One region of the Streptomyces sp. NPDC021212 genome, then DNA from elsewhere that is predicted to be linked to it. Evidence: riboswitches for the same ligand, from Rfam matches in the RefSeq annotation. Region 1 holds a riboswitch; the other holds the start of a gene.
The links. Region 1 has a riboswitch for cobalamin ahead of ACH4SI_RS09995 (ribonucleoside-diphosphate reductase subunit alpha). Riboswitches for the same ligand answer to the same signal wherever they lie in the genome.

Region 1 (7,350 bases):
GGCCGGGGCGACCGAGCCGCTGTCCCGCGCCGAGCAGCGCCGGATCGCGCGGCTGGGCGGTGCCGTGGTACGGCAGACGGGGGTGCCGGCGGAGGTCGCGGTGATCGTCGAACGGCAGGCGGACCCGTACCGCGAACAGCCCCTGTCCGCGCGTATCGTGCGCGCGGTGAACGCGTACACCGAGGCGGCGGGCGGTCCGGCGGCCGCGGACCAGGGGGGAGCGGCCCCGCTGCGCGCCCTGGAGCGGCTGCGGCTGGGCACCGCGCGGGATTTCGATCCGGCGGTGGTCGAGGCGCTGGCGACGGTGCTGTCCCGCCCGGCGTACGACCGCCCCCGGTGAGGAACCCGGTCAGGAAGCCGGTGACGAAGGCGGTGACGAAGGCGGTGACGAAGGTGGAACTCGCGGGTAATGAGCGGGTCTCCCAAGAGGCATGGTTGGATGCGAGAGAGGGGTGTCGGGCCGATGGCCGGTGGCAAGGAGGTGTGGTGGGCATCGTCTCCCGGCCGAAGGGTGAGGGGCTGGGCTGAGATGTCCGCGGATGTGTGGCAGGTTGTCTCCCAGGGAGGGCGACGCCGTCCGCGTAAGGCTCTGGTACGGGACTACTTCGATACCGGCAGGCGGGAATCGTGAAGATCTTCGGCAAGGTACGGCACCGGCCGTCCGCCTCATGGCGGCAGGCCACGGACCGTGCGTTCACGCTCATCGGCGACGGCCGGTACGAGGACGCGGGCGCGCTGCTGACCCGCGCCGCCGACCTGGAGCCGTGGCTGTCGGAGTCCTGGTTCAACCTCGCGCTGCTGCACAAGTTCCGGCACGACTGGGAGCAGGCCCGGGCCGCCGGGCTGCGCGCCGTCGCCCTGCTGGACCGCGAGACGGGCGCTCCCGACTGGTGGAACGTGGGCATCGCCGCGACCGCCCTCCAGGACTGGCCGCTGGCCCGCCGCGCCTGGCAGGCGTACGGGCTGAAGGTGCCGGGGGAGGCGTCCGCTTCCGGTGAGCCGCTCGGCATGGAGCTGGGCAGCGCCGCGGTGCGGCTGTCGCCGGAGGGCGAGGCCGAGGTGGTCTGGGGCCGCCGGCTGGACCCGGCCCGGATCGAGGTGCTGTCGATCCCGCTGCCGTCCTCCGGGCGGCGCTGGGGCGAGGTGGTGCTGCACGACGGCGTGCCCCACGGTGAGCGGGTGACCTCCGCGGGCCCGTCCTACCCCGTCTTCGACGAGATCGAGCTGTGGGCGCCGTCCCCGGTGCCGACCTGGGTGGTGCTGCTGGAGGCGGCCACCGAGGCCGACCGGGACGCCCTGGAGCGGCTGGCGGCCGACGCGGGCTTCGCCGCCGAGGACTGGTCGTCGTCGGTGCGGCTGCTGTGCCGCTCCTGTTCGGAGAGCCGGATGCCGAGCGACGAGGGCGAGGGCGAGCACCTGGACCCGCACGACCACAGCGAGCCGGGCCACCCCGGACCGCTGGGGCACCGCACGGCGGGCTCGGGCTCGCTGTGGGTCGCCGAGCGCGAATGCGGGATCGCCGCCCCCAGCGGGCTGGTGCGGGGGCTGCTGGACGGCTGGGTCGCCGACAGCCCGGACACCCGGGAGTGGCGAGACCTTGAAGAGGTCTGCTGAGGTCTGCTGAATACCCGGAAAGGGCCACAGATCCCCCTGCCGTCCGGGCGGGCCGTACCCTGTAGGGCGACGCATCAGGGTTTGAAGGAAGGCGTACGGCGGACGATGTCGCAGCAAGGGACCACGAAGCAGCAGGTGGACGACGAGTTCGTCGTGGACACGGAGGACTGCGAGGAGCGCGAGCGGGCGTACCGCGAGCGCGGCACCGCCCGCCCGATCACCGTCGTCGGCAACCCGGTGCTCCACAAGGAGTGCCGGGACGTCACCGAGTTCGACGACGAGCTGGCGGCGCTGATCGACGACATGTTCGCCAGCCAGCGGGCGGCGGAGGGCGTGGGCCTGGCCGCCAACCAGATCGGTGTCGACCGCAAGGTCTTCGTCTACGACTGCATGGACGACGAGGGCGTACGCCACGTCGGCGTGGTCTGCAACCCGGTGCTGGAGGAGCTGCCCGCCGACCGCCGCGTGCTGGACGACTCCAACGAGGGCTGCCTGTCGGTCCCCACCGCCTACTGCGAGCTGGCCCGCCCGGACTACGCGGTGGTGCGCGGTCAGGACGCAGAGGGCAACCCGATCGCCGTGCGCGGCACCGGCTACTTCGCCCGCTGCCTCCAGCACGAGACGGACCACCTCTACGGCTACCTCTACATCGACCGCCTCTCCAAGCGCGACCGCAAGGACGTCCTCCGGCAGATGGCCGAGGGCACCGCGCGCTACGAGACGGTGCCGAACGACTGAGTGTGCCGTCATGCCAGAGGGCCGGACCCCGAGGGGTCCGGCCCTCTGGCACAGGTGAGGCTCAGAAGTCGTCGTCGAAGGAGACCGAGCCCTCGACCGCGACCTGGTAGGCCGAGGCGCGGCGTTCGAAGAAGTTGGTCAGCTCCTGGACGTCCTGAAGCTCCATGAAGGAGAACGGGTTCTCCGAGCCGAAGACCGCGGGGAAGCCGAGGCGCGCCAGGCGCTGGTCGGCCACGCATTCCAGGTAGGCGCGCATGGACTCGGTGTTCATGCCCGGCAGGCCGTCGCCGCACAGGTCGTGGGCGAACTGCAGCTCCGCCTCGACGGCCTCCTTCAGCATGTCGGTGACCTGCTGCTCCAGCTCGTCGTCGAAGAGGTCGGGCTCCTCCTCGCGGACGGTGTCCACGACCGAGAAGGCGAACTCCATGTGCATGGACTCGTCGCGGAACACCCAGTTGGTGCCGGTCGCCAGGCCGTGCAGCAGGCCGCGGGAGCGGAACCAGTAGACGTAGGCGAAGGCGCCGTAGAAGAAGAGGCCCTCGATGCACGCCGCGAAGCAGATCAGGTTGAGCAGGAAGCGGCGGCGATCGGCCTTGGACTCCAGGCGGTCGATCTTCTCCACCGAGTCCATCCAGCGGAAGCAGAACTCCGCCTTCTCCCGGATGGAGGGGATGTTCTCGACCGCCGCGAAGGCCGCCGCCCGGTCGTCCGGGTCGGGGAGGTAGGTGTCCAGCAGGGTCAGATAGAACTGGACGTGCACGGCCTCCTCGAAGAGCTGCCGCGAGAGGTACAGCCGCGCCTCGGGGGAGTTGATGTGCTTGTAGAGCGTCAGCACCAGGTTGTTGGAGACGATCGAGTCGCCGGTGGCGAAGAACGCGACCAAGCGGCCGATGAGGTGCTGCTCACCGGGGGAGAGCTTGGCGAGGTCGGCGACGTCCGAGTGGAGGTCGACCTCCTCCACGGTCCAGGTGTTCTTGATCGCGTCCCGGTAGCGGTCGTAGAACTGCGGGTACCGCATCGGCCGCAGGGTCAGCTCGAACCCGGGGTCGAGCAGGTTCTTGGTGTGGCCCGGCGCGGTGTTCACGGTGGTCATCTCGGATGCGGTGGGCATTACTGGCAGGCCTCGCAGGACTCGGGGTTTTCCAGGGAGCAGGCGACCGCGTCGTCCTCGGCGGGCGTCGCCGGCGCGGGGACGGTGGCCGTGGCGGCGCCCCCGCGGGCGCTCTGGGCGATCCGGGTCGCCGGGCGGGAGCGCAGGTAGTAGGTGGTCTTGATGCCGCGCTTCCAGGCGTACGCGTACATCGAGCTGAGCTTGCCGATGGTCGGCGCCGCCATGAAGAGGTTCAGCGACTGGCTCTGGTCGAGGTACGGGGTACGGGCCGCCGCCATGTCGATCAGGGCGCGCTGCGGGACCTCCCACGCGGTGCGGTACAGGTCCCGTACGTCGCTCGGCACCCAGGAGAGGTCCTGGACCGAGCCGTTGGCCTCGCGCAGCGCGTCACGGGTCTGGGCGTCCCATACGCCGAGCTTCTTCAGGTCGTTCACCAGGTAGGAGTTGACCTGGAGGAACTCACCGCTGAGCGTTTCGCGCTTGAAGAGGTTGGAGACCTGCGGCTCGATGCACTCGTACACGCCCGCGATGGAGGCGATGGTGGCGGTCGGCGCGATCGCCAGCAGCAGCGAGTTCCGCATGCCGGTCGTGGCCATCCGCCGGCGCAGCGCCTCCCAGCGCTCGGGCCAGGTGGCCCGCGCGTCGGCGTAGTGGTCCGGGTGGAGCACACCGCGCGCGGTGCGGGTCTCGGCCCAGGCCGGGTGCGGGCCGTGGCGCTCGGCGAGGTCGCAGGACGCCTCGTACGCGGCGAGCATGATGCGCTCGGAGATCCGGGTGGAGAGCGCCTGTGCCTCGGGCGAGTCGAACGGGAGCCGCAGCCGGAAGAAGACGTCCTGGAGGCCCATCAGGCCCAGACCGACCGGCCGCCAGCGGGAGTTGGAGGCCCCGGCCTCGTCGGTGGGGTAGAAGTTGATGTCCACCACGCGGTCGAGGAAGGTCACGGCGGTGCGGACGGTGCGGTCCAGCCGCTCCCAGTCCATCTCACCGTTCTCCCCGAGGTGGGCGGCGAGGTTGACCGAGCCGAGGTTGCAGACGGCGGTCTCGCCGTCGTCGGTGACCTCCAGGATCTCGGTGCACAGGTTGGAGGAGTGGACGACCCGGCCCGGCTCGGCGGTCTGGTTGGCGGTGCGGTTGGCGGCGTCCTTGAACGTCATCCAGCCGTTGCCGGTCTGCGCGAGGGTGCGCATCATCCGGGCGTACAGCTGGCGCGCCGGGACCTGCTTGAGCGCCCGCCCCTCGGCCTCGAAGCGGCGGTACGCGGCGTCGAACTCCTCGCCCCACAGGTCCACCAGCTCGGGCGCGTCCACCGGCGAGAACAGCGACCAGTCGGCGTCCGCCTCGACGCGGCGCATGAACTCGTCCGGGATCCAGTGCGCGATGTTGAGGTTGTGGGTGCGGCGGGCCTCTTCGCCCGTGTTGTCCCGCAGCTCCAGGAACTCCTCGATGTCCGCGTGCCACGTCTCCAGGTAGACGCAGGCCGCGCCCTTGCGCCGGCCGCCCTGGTTGACGGCCGCCACCGAGGCGTCGAGCGTGCGCAGGAACGGCACGATGCCGTTGGAGTGCCCGTTGGTGCCGCGGATGAGCGAACCGCGGGCGCGGATGCGGGAGTACGACAGACCGATGCCGCCCGCGTGCTTCGACAGCCGCGCCACCTGGTGGTAGCGGTTGTAGATCGAGTCCAGCTCGTCCAGCGGCGAGTCCAGCAGATAGCAGGACGACATCTGCGGGTGGCGGGTGCCGGAGTTGAACAGCGTGGGGGAGCTGGGCAGGTACGACAGCGTGCTCGTCATCCGGTACAGCTCGGCGACGTCGCCCAGCGCCCGCTCCGACAGGTCCTCGGCGAGCCCGCAGGCCACGCGCAGCAGGAAGTGCTGCGGGGTCTCGATCACCTGACGGGTGATCGGGTGGCGCAGCAGATAGCGGCTGTGCAGGGTGCGCAGCCCGAAGTAACCGAAGCGGTCGTCGGCCCCGTCGGCCAGCGCCTGGTCGACCAGCGCGTCCAGCCGGGCGGCGTGGGTCGTCACGAACTCGGCGGTGGAGTCGGCGATCAGGCCCTCGCCGTGGCCCACGGCGACGGAGGCGGTGAAGGAGTCCGCGCCCTGCCCGGCCGCCTCTTCGGCGATCGCGCGGGTCAGCAGCCGCGCGGCGAGCCTGGAGTACTCCGGCTCCTCGCCGATGAGTCCGGCCGCCGCCTCGGTCGCCAGGGAGCGCAACTCCGTTTCGTCCGAACCGGGATGGCGGCCGCGCAGGGCGGCGGCCGCGACCTTGCCGGGGTCGGTGGCGGGCAGATCGGCGGTGAGCGCGGTCAGGGTCCGCAGCAGGGCGGTCCCGGGGGCGTCGGCCGCTGCCGGAGTGTCGGCTGCCTCTGAGACCGGGTCGGCGGGCGCGATGGTCACTGAAGTGTTCTCCCTCGCTCGGCTGGGGGCCTGCGAGGGCGGTGCGCGATGGCCGCTTACGGGCATGCCGATTGCGCTTCACGGCACACCACGCAGCGTCCATCGACCCACCCCGCGAGGCCCGGACGTATGCAGACGGCCGTCGGCAGGTCATCGGACTCACGGATACGCGAAAGCGCACACGTACACCGTTGCGGGACAGTTCCGGATTCGCACCGGATTCCCCTGCGGCGACAGCGAGCACGAGCATACATCTTGTGTCGCGCTGCGTACGCGCCCCCAGATGTTGTGTCGTCAGCTGGGGGGATTCGTATGTATGTGCTAGTTGCGCCGGGTCTCGGCAGCGCCGGAATCCATGCGGCCGACCCCGGAAAACTAGCTTCCCGGACCGCTCGTCCGCCATTCGTCCAGGGCACGGGCGAGGCGGTCGCGGTAGCCGGCGTAGCCGTCCTCGTACGCGCCGCGAAGCTCGCTCCGCGGCTCGACGGTACGGGACGCGGCGCGCCAGTGGGACGCGTCCACGGGGTCGCCGAGCGACCGCCAGGCGACCGCCACCGCGCCCCGCGCGCCGACCTCCGGCTCGTCCGGAACGGCCACCGGGCGGCCCATGACGTTCGCGAAAATCTCCGTCCACGCGGCGGAACGCACGCCTCCGCCGCACAGCGCGAGCCGCCCCGAGAGCCCGGCCGCCTCCAGGCAGTGGCGGGCCGCGTAGGCGATGGCCTCGCACACGGCCCGTACGGTGTCGGCGCGGGTGGTGGCGAGCGTGAGACCGTCCAACCGCCCCTGAGCGGCGGGCTCCACGAACGGCGCGCGTTCCCCGGCGCCGGACAGGAAGGGCAGCGCCGTCACGCCGTTCGCGCCCGGCGGGCTCCCGTCGAGCAGGGTGTCCAGGGCGGCGGTGGTCGCCCCTGTGAGATCGAGCACCCACTCCAGGGCGGCGGTGCCGACCATCGCGGGCATCGCGCGCAGCCAGCGGTCCGGGTCGGGGGTGCACAGCCACATCCCGGCCGGATCGGCCGAGGGGTCCACCGTCGCGCGGTCGGTGAGCACCTGGCAGGCCAGCGTGGTGCCGACGATGAGCAGCCCGTCGCCCACGTCCCGCACCCCGCTGCCGATGGCGCACGCCGGAAGGTCGTACGGGCCGGAGACGACGGGCAGTCCGGGCGGCAGCCCGGTCAGCCGGGCCCCCTCGTCGTCCAGCGCGAGGACGGTGCCGGGCGGCGCGGGCGGGGGCAGCAGCCGGGCGTGGCCGGCCAGTCCGCACGGCTCCAGGGCGCCGGTCACATAGGTGCGGGTGGTGACGTCCAGGAACGGCAGGGAGGCGTCGGAGGCGTCCACGGCGATGACACCGGTCAGCCGCTGGGCCACCGCGTCCACGCAGTAGCCCGCGACCGCCGCCCGCTCCAGGGTCTCCGGCTCGTGCTCGGCCAGCCATCGCAGCAGCGGGGCATGGCAGCCCGGGAACAGCCCGGAGCCGGTGAGGGCGTA
Region 2 (7,350 bases), on a different contig from region 1:
CTCCGGGCGGTCCACGAAGCGCACGACCACGCCCGGCTCGGCGGCCAGCGCGTCCACGTCGGTGAAGTTGGACATCAGCGGTACGGCGGCCACCGCGACCCGCAGCACGTCCGCGCCGTGCGGCGGCGCGACGACGCTCTCGCGCACCGCGCCGCGCAGCGAGACGCGCAGCCCGTCCTCCTCGTCGATGCCGAGGCCGTGCGCGTACGGCAGGACGCCGACGGTCGGTCGGCCGGTGAGGTCGCGCAGCATGTCGAGGCCGGGTTCCAGCAGGCTCACATCGCCGCGGAACTTGTTCACCACATAGGCGGCGACATGCCGCTGGTCCTCGCGGGACAGCAGCGCGGTCGTGCCGAAGAAGGACGCGAAGACGCCGCCGCGGTCGATGTCCCCGACCACGACGACCGGCAGCCCCGCGGCCCGGGCCAGACCCAGGTTGACGATGTCGGTGCGGCGCAGATTGATCTCGGCCGGGCTGCCCGCGCCTTCGCAGATCACCGCGTCGTGCGTGCGCCGCAGCTCGCCCAGGCAGTCGGTGACGGTCTCCAGCAGCCCTTCGCGCCACTGCGCGTGCTGCTTTCCCTCGGGGGACACTGTGCCCGACAGCGGCTTCGCCTCGGGCCCAGACCCCCCGTAATACCCACGCGCGCTCATCTCGCCCACCGGCTTGCCGAGCAGCACCACCTGGCTGCTGCGGTCGCTGCCCGGCTTCAGCAGGACCGGGTTCATCAGGGCGCTCGGTTCGACGCGCGCGGCGGCGGCCTGCATGGCCTGCGCCCGCCCGATCTCGGCGCCGTCCCGGGTGACGAAGGAGTTGAGCGACATGTTCTGCGCCTTGAACGGGGCGACCCGGAGCCCTTTGCGCGCCAGCCAGCGGCATATGCCCGCCGTGACGACGCTCTTACCGGCGTCCGAGGTCGTCCCCGCGATGAGCAGTCCGCCCCCCAGGGTCATCGGTTCACCTTTTCCTGATCGGGTTCCTGATCGGCTCCGGAGCGAGCCACGACGGTGGTGAGCAGCGCGAGCGCGGACACCCGCCGCGAGAGGCGGATCGCCCGCGGAATGTCGGCCACCGCCACGGGACGGCCGCCCGGATTCAGCACGGGGCGGTGCTCGACCCGGCCCCCGTACGCCAGCGTCCCGCCCAGCCGGACCCCCAGCGCGCCCGCGAACGCCGCCTCCACCGGGCCCGCGTTGGGGCTCGGGTGGCGTCCGCCGTCGCGGCGCCAGGCGCGCCACGCGCCGCGCGGGTCGGGCCCGGCGAGGGCGGCCAGGGCCGCGGTGAGACGGGCGCCGGGCCAGCCCGCGACGTCGTCCAGCCGGGCCGCCGCCCAGCCGAACCGGCGGTAGCGGGCCGACTTGTGGCCCACCATGGCGTCCAGGGTGTTGACGGCGCGGAAGCCGACGAGCCCCGGCACCCCGGCCACAGCCCCCCACACCAGCGCGCCCACCACCGCGTCCGAGGTGTTTTCGGCCACCGACTCGACGACCGCCCGCGCGATCTGCTGCTCGTCCAGCGCCTGCGGATCGCGTCCGCACAGATGCGGCAGCCGCTCCCGTGCGGCGTCGACGTCCCCGGCGGCCAGCGCGTCGCCGATGGCCCGGGCCTCCCGTACCAGCGAGGTGCCGCCCAGTACGGCCCAGGTGGCGGCGGCGGTCAGCGCGGCGTCGGCCGTACGGCGGGGCCTCGCGGCGGTGCGTACGGTACGCGCCAGCAGCGCGGCAGCGGCGGCCGCGCCGCCCGCGCACAGCGCGGTGTGCAGGGCCCCGGAACCGCGGTGGTCGCGCCACAGCCGCCGCTCGACGGCCGCGGCGGCGCGCCCGAACGCGGCCACCGGATGACCGCGGCGCGGATCGCCCGTGGCGAGATCGCCGAGGAAGCCGAGAGCGGCGCCGCACGCGTACGAGGCGTGGTCGGCACGCATCCCTCAGACCGCCGTCACGCCTCTGCGGCGGGGACCGCCGCCGAGCATGCGGACAGGTGGAGCTGACGGCGTGGCAGTGCCGGGCATGGCGGTATGTCCTCACTCAGGGTCCGCGCCCTGGCTCGACGTGACCGGCGGTGAGAGTCTCCTGGCTCCCGGATCCGCGGCTCTCCCGGTCTTCCAGCCTTCCTCGCGTACGGACGGCCGTGACCCCTTGCGGTGGGGGAGAGCGCTCCCCGGTGACAGTGGCGGGACCGCGCCGGATTCTCACCGGCTTCCTCTCCTGCCGCCGTTTGGCTCGGGAAGTCCACCATGGGGCGCGAATGGCCGTCAACTCGCATTTGACCTGCGATGCCAGAGTGTGCCGAGGCCCACAGGCCCCCGCCGGGCCACGCAGGGGAACGGCCGCGGGGCGGCGGGCGCCGATCGGCACCCACCGCCCCGCGGCCGTTCCGCGGCTTCAGGCCACGATCAGATAGATGCCGTACGCCACCATCGCGGCGCACAGCGCGAAACAGGCGTACGCGCCGGTGCGTGCGACCGGGGACGCGCCGCCCGCGGTGGCCTGGGGCTGCGGCTGAGCTGTACGGGAGGTGCCGATGATGCCCAGGGTGAAGACCCCTACGACGCCGACCGTCACCGCGAGGCTGACGCCGAAGACCTGGCCGAGGGCCGCCCAGTCGATGTGCATTGCGTGTGCTCCCTGTCAGCTGGTGGAACCGGTCCCCGCGGTGGCGGGGGTCGGTGCGGATTCGGACTCGGACGAGGCGTCGGAGCCGTCGGCGGCCGACGCGGCCTTTCCGGCGGGCGGCGGGGCCACCGACCGCACGGCGGCGGTGACGACGCCGACCGGCTCGGTGGGCTCCACGCTCGGCGCGTTGACGTTGCTCGCGTCCACCGGCTTGCGGCGCGAGAGCACCCAGATGACGCCGCAGCCCAGCACCGCGAGGACGGCGACCGCGGCGATGCCCCCGTTGCCCTGCCCGGCCAGCAGCGCCGCGCCGCCGGCCACCAGACCGGCGGCCGGGAGGGTCAGCACCCAGGCGGCGACCATGCGGCCCGCGGTCGACCAGCGCACCACCCCGCCCTTGCGGCCGACGCCCGCACCCATGACGGCGCCCGAGCAGACCTGCGTGGTGGACAGCGCGAAGCCGATGTGGGAGGAGGCCAGGATGACGGTCGCGGCGCCGGTCTGGGCGGCGAAGCCCTGCGGCGGCTGGATGTCGGTGATGCCCTTGCCCATGGTGCGGATGATGCGCCAGCCGCCCAGGTAGGTGCCGAGGGCGATCGCGAGGCCGGCGGAGACGATCACCCACATGGGCGGGTCGGAGTCGGGCGCGATGACGCCGCCCGTGACCAGCGCGAGGGTGATGACGCCCATCGTCTTCTGCGCGTCGTTGGTGCCGTGGGCCAGGGAGACCAGGGCGGCCGAGGCGATCTGCCCGGCGCGGTAGCCCTTCGCGGTGTCCGCCTCGGCCCGGTTGTGGGCCAGCCGGTAGGTGAGCCGGGTGGCGGCCACCGTGGCGATGCCCGCCACGACCGGCGCGGCCACGGCAGGGATGAGGACCTTCATGACGATCGCGTCGCTGTTGACCCCGTCCATGCCGACGGAGACGACGGTGGCGCCGATGAGGCCGCCGAAGAGGGCGTGCGAGGAGCTGGACGGGAGACCGGCCAGCCAGGTCACCAGATTCCAGAGGATCGCGCCGACCAGCCCTGCGAAGATCACTTCGGGCTTGATGCCGGAGCCCTCGTCGATGATTCCGCCGGAGATGGTCTTGGCGACCTCCACGGAGAGGAAGGCGCCGACGAGGTTGAGGACGGCCGACATCGCCACCGCGACCCGGGGACCGAGTGCTCCGGTGGAGATCGTGGTGGCCATCGCGTTGGCCGTGTCGTGGAAGCCGTTCGTGAAGTCGAACACCAAGGCCGTGACGATCACGATCCCGATGAGAAGCGTGATGTGTTCCATACACCCGGTCAATCAGTTCGGAGGGCGGTCATTGCCACGGTGAACGTAAGGAAACTGGGTGAACGGGAGATGAACTGAGGCGGGCGTCACGGTGACGCGGGGGCGCGGGTGGGAGAACGGCTGGTTTTCGACCGTACTCCCTTTCGTCATGGGCGATTTGACGGCCGTACATCCACCTGAAGTAGCCGACTGAAGTACCCGGCTCGCGCCGGCGCCCGTATGGAAGGATCGTCGCCCGGAGGTGAGGGCCCGTGACGGAGCCGCGAGCGGCGCGACGGCCGCAGCCGAGGCTGACCCAGCCCCTGCGGCAGGCCTGGACGCATGTGGTGCGGACGGCCCGCAGAACCACCGCCGACGGGCTCGTCGTCGGCACCTCGGGCAATGTGTCGGCCCGGGTCGGCGACACCGTCCTGGTGACCCCGAGCGGCGTCCCGTACGACCGGCTCGGCCCGCGCGACGCGGTCGGCGTCGACCTCGACGGCCGGCAGGTGCTGGGCACGCTCGCGCCGACCAGCGAGCTGCCCATGCACCTTGCCGTCTACCGTCACACGGAAGACGCCGCGGCCATCGTCCACACCCATGCCGTTCACGCCACCGCCGTCTCCACGCTGGTGGACGAACTCCCCGCGATCCACTACATGACCGCCGCCCTCGGCGGGCCGGTCCGGGTCGCCGACTACGCGCTGTACGGCACCGACGAATTGGCCGAAAACATGCTGCACGCGCTGCGCGACCGCTCCGGCTGTCTGCTGCGCAACCACGGCACCGTCGTATACGGCGCGACGCTGGACCAGGCGTACGACCGCACCGCCCAGCTCGAATGGATGTGCCAGGTCTGGCTGGCCGCGGCCGCCGTCCCCGGCCGCACCCCCACCCTCCTCCCGCCCGCCGAGCTGGACCGCGCCGCGGCCAAGCTCGGCGGCTACGGCCAGCCAAAGTAACCAGTTCCGCTGGCCGCCGCGTGGGTACCCGCCGACACTGGGAGGGATGCGTGTGCGGACAACGGCGGTGGCGGCCGCCACCACTCTGCTCGGTGTCGGCGCGGCCGCGGTGGCGGCGGGCCGGTACATCACTGACGCTGCGCTCAAACCGGCGCCCGACCGGCCGCTGCCGAACGAGCCGCCCCTCACCGTCCACGCCGTGGACGCCACGGATGCCACGGGCGACAGGGGTGGCGGGCGGATCACCCTCACCCGTTCGCTCGCCTCGCTGCGCCCCGGTACGTACGGCCTCGTCGGCCGGAACTGCCATGCCGTCGTCGGCCCGGTGGACGAGCACGTCGCGCACCCCGCCGACTGCGTCGTACGCCGCCTGGAGCGGGTGACGCACGGCACCCTCGACGCGGGCACCCGGGTGCGGCTCACCCCCCAGGTGCACATCGGCAACCCGGGGGACGCCCTCGGCATCGAACACGCCGATGTCGACATCCCCGGGGAACTCGGGCCGCTGCCCGCCTGGTTCCTGCCCGGCGAGCGCACCACCTGGGTGATCACCACCCATGGCCTCGGCACCACCCGGGAACACCCCATGGTCGTCATGCCGCTGCTGCACCGGCTGCGGATCCCGGTGCTCGACCTCGCGTACCGCGGCGACCCCGGCGCCCCGCGCCCGCCCGACGGCATCGGCCACCTCGGCGACACGGAGTGGCGCGATCTCGACGCCGCCATCCGCTACGCGGTCCGCTACGGGGCGGAGAGCGTCGTCCTGCACGGCTGGTCCACCGGTGCCTCCATGGCCCTGCACGCGGCCGCCAACTCCGCACTGCGGCACCGGCTCAGCGGCATCGTCCTGGACTCCCCGGTGCTCGACTGGCGGGCCACCCTGCGCGCCCTCGCCGCCGCGCGCCGCACCCCCGCCGCCCTGCTCCCGCTCGCCGTACGGGCGGCGGAGGGGCGCACCGGGCTCCATGACGGCAAGCTCGCGGAGGCTGCCGACCCCGAGAGCCTGCCGGTGCCCACGCTCATCGTGCACGGCCCCGGCGACACCCTCGCGCCCTGGGACGCCTCCCGTGAACTCGCCGCCGCCCGGCCCGAGCTGGTCACCCTTCACCCGGTCCGGCACGCCCCGCACGCCGCCATGTGGAACGCCGACCCACGCGGGTACGAGGAGGCGCTGCGGCGCTTCCTCACGCCCCTCATCTAGGGCATCCGGCAGGGCGTCCGGCGGCTCCGGTTACCCATCGGAATCCGGCCGCGGCGACCGCCGGACGGGTGCCGATTGGGCTTTCGGGCCATCAACGGCGAGACTGCTTCTGTGACGTCCCGTACTCCGCGCGACTCCCGGCTCCGACTCGTCCGCCAACGGCCGATGGCCACCGCCACCCGGCCCGCGCCGAACCGCTCCCGGCCGGCGCCACGCCCGCCCGAGGGCACACCGCCCCGGCCGGAATTGGCCCGGCAGGCCCGTGCGGGGCTTGCCGGGGCCGTGGAGGTGGCGCACTGGGCCGCCGCCGAGGACGACTCGCTCGGGACCCTCTCCGACGAGGCCGCCGCCCGTGCCGCCGCCGCGCTGGGCCGCAGCCCCGAGGAGGTGCGGACCGACTGGGACCGCGCCCGGCTCGTCGGGCTCGTCGATCTGCACGGCGGCACCGCCCGCCCCGGCTGGCGGCTCCAGGCGTGGGACCGCGACGACAGCGCGGTGCTGCGCGGCTGGGTCGCGCTGCTCGACGCCTGGTCGCTGGCCAGCCCCGCGCCGGAGACCGCCGAGCCCGCGGCCGTCGCCGAGGTGGTCGAGGCCGTACCGCAGCTGCTCCCGCTGCTCCAGCTGTCCGCGGGCCCGGTGCAGATCTCCACGCTGCTGGACATGCTGCACAAGCGGGTCGCGGAGCTGCGCACCGAGCGCTGCGAGGTGCCGTACGGGGTGGCCGCGCCCGGTGACGGCGACCCGACCCCCACCCCGGACCCGGCCGGTCACGGAGAGCGGCCGGACGGTACCGAGGGCGACGACGAGCTGGAGGGCCTGCTCGGCTGGGCCCTGGACGCGCTCGCCTCGGTCGGTGCGCTCACCGTCCTCGAAGGCGACGCCGTCCTCACCGCGCTCGGCAACTGGGCGGTGTGGGTCAAGCTGGAGCAGATCTGCGTCGCCGCCCAGAGCCCCGCCGGGAACATCGAGCACCCCGCCGCCGACATGCTGCGCGGCTGCGCCGGCCTCACCCCCGGCCCCGCCCGCGCCGAGTACCGGGCCTGGCTCGCCGCGCGCCCGGTCGGCAGCGCCATCACCGAGCTGCTGGACGCCGCGCGCGGCGACGACGCGCTGCTGCGCGGGCTCGCGTTCGAGGCGCTGCGGGTCGCCGGGGCGCCCGCCGAACCCGCGGTGCGGGCCGTCGTGGACGAATCGTGCCTGCGGCCGTACGCGCTGCTGTGGCTCGCCGAGCACGAGGGCGCCGACCCCGAGGACGCGCTGGACGTGCTCACCCGCGAGGAGGCCACCTGGCTGTGGGTGGACACCGCCGCG

Region 2: linked by a shared signal. The riboswitch ahead of ACH4SI_RS28265 (cobalamin biosynthesis protein) and the one ahead of ACH4SI_RS09995 (ribonucleoside-diphosphate reductase subunit alpha) in region 1 are both predicted to bind cobalamin.

Annotation. Positions count from the first base shown of each region.
Region 1 is NZ_JBIRPZ010000003.1:384,189-391,538, forward strand. It holds gene ACH4SI_RS09975 (HD-GYP domain-containing protein) at 1-340, shown strand, start outside; gene ACH4SI_RS09980 (hypothetical protein) at 628-1,614, shown strand; gene def (peptide deformylase) at 1,720-2,352, shown strand; gene ACH4SI_RS09990 (ribonucleotide-diphosphate reductase subunit beta) at 2,414-3,445, opposite strand; gene ACH4SI_RS09995 (ribonucleoside-diphosphate reductase subunit alpha) at 3,463-5,859, opposite strand; cobalamin riboswitch at 5,986-6,126, opposite strand; gene ACH4SI_RS10000 (FGGY family carbohydrate kinase) at 6,235-7,350, opposite strand, start outside.
Region 2 is NZ_JBIRPZ010000011.1:62,183-69,532, reverse strand. It holds gene ACH4SI_RS28270 (cobyric acid synthase) at 1-954, opposite strand, end outside; gene ACH4SI_RS28265 (cobalamin biosynthesis protein) at 951-1,925, opposite strand; cobalamin riboswitch at 2,067-2,207, opposite strand; gene ACH4SI_RS28260 (hypothetical protein) at 2,386-2,616, opposite strand; gene ACH4SI_RS28255 (anion permease) at 2,632-3,897, opposite strand; gene ACH4SI_RS28250 (class II aldolase/adducin family protein) at 4,149-4,838, shown strand; gene ACH4SI_RS28245 (alpha/beta hydrolase) at 4,885-6,039, shown strand; gene ACH4SI_RS28240 (hypothetical protein) at 6,151-7,350, shown strand, end outside.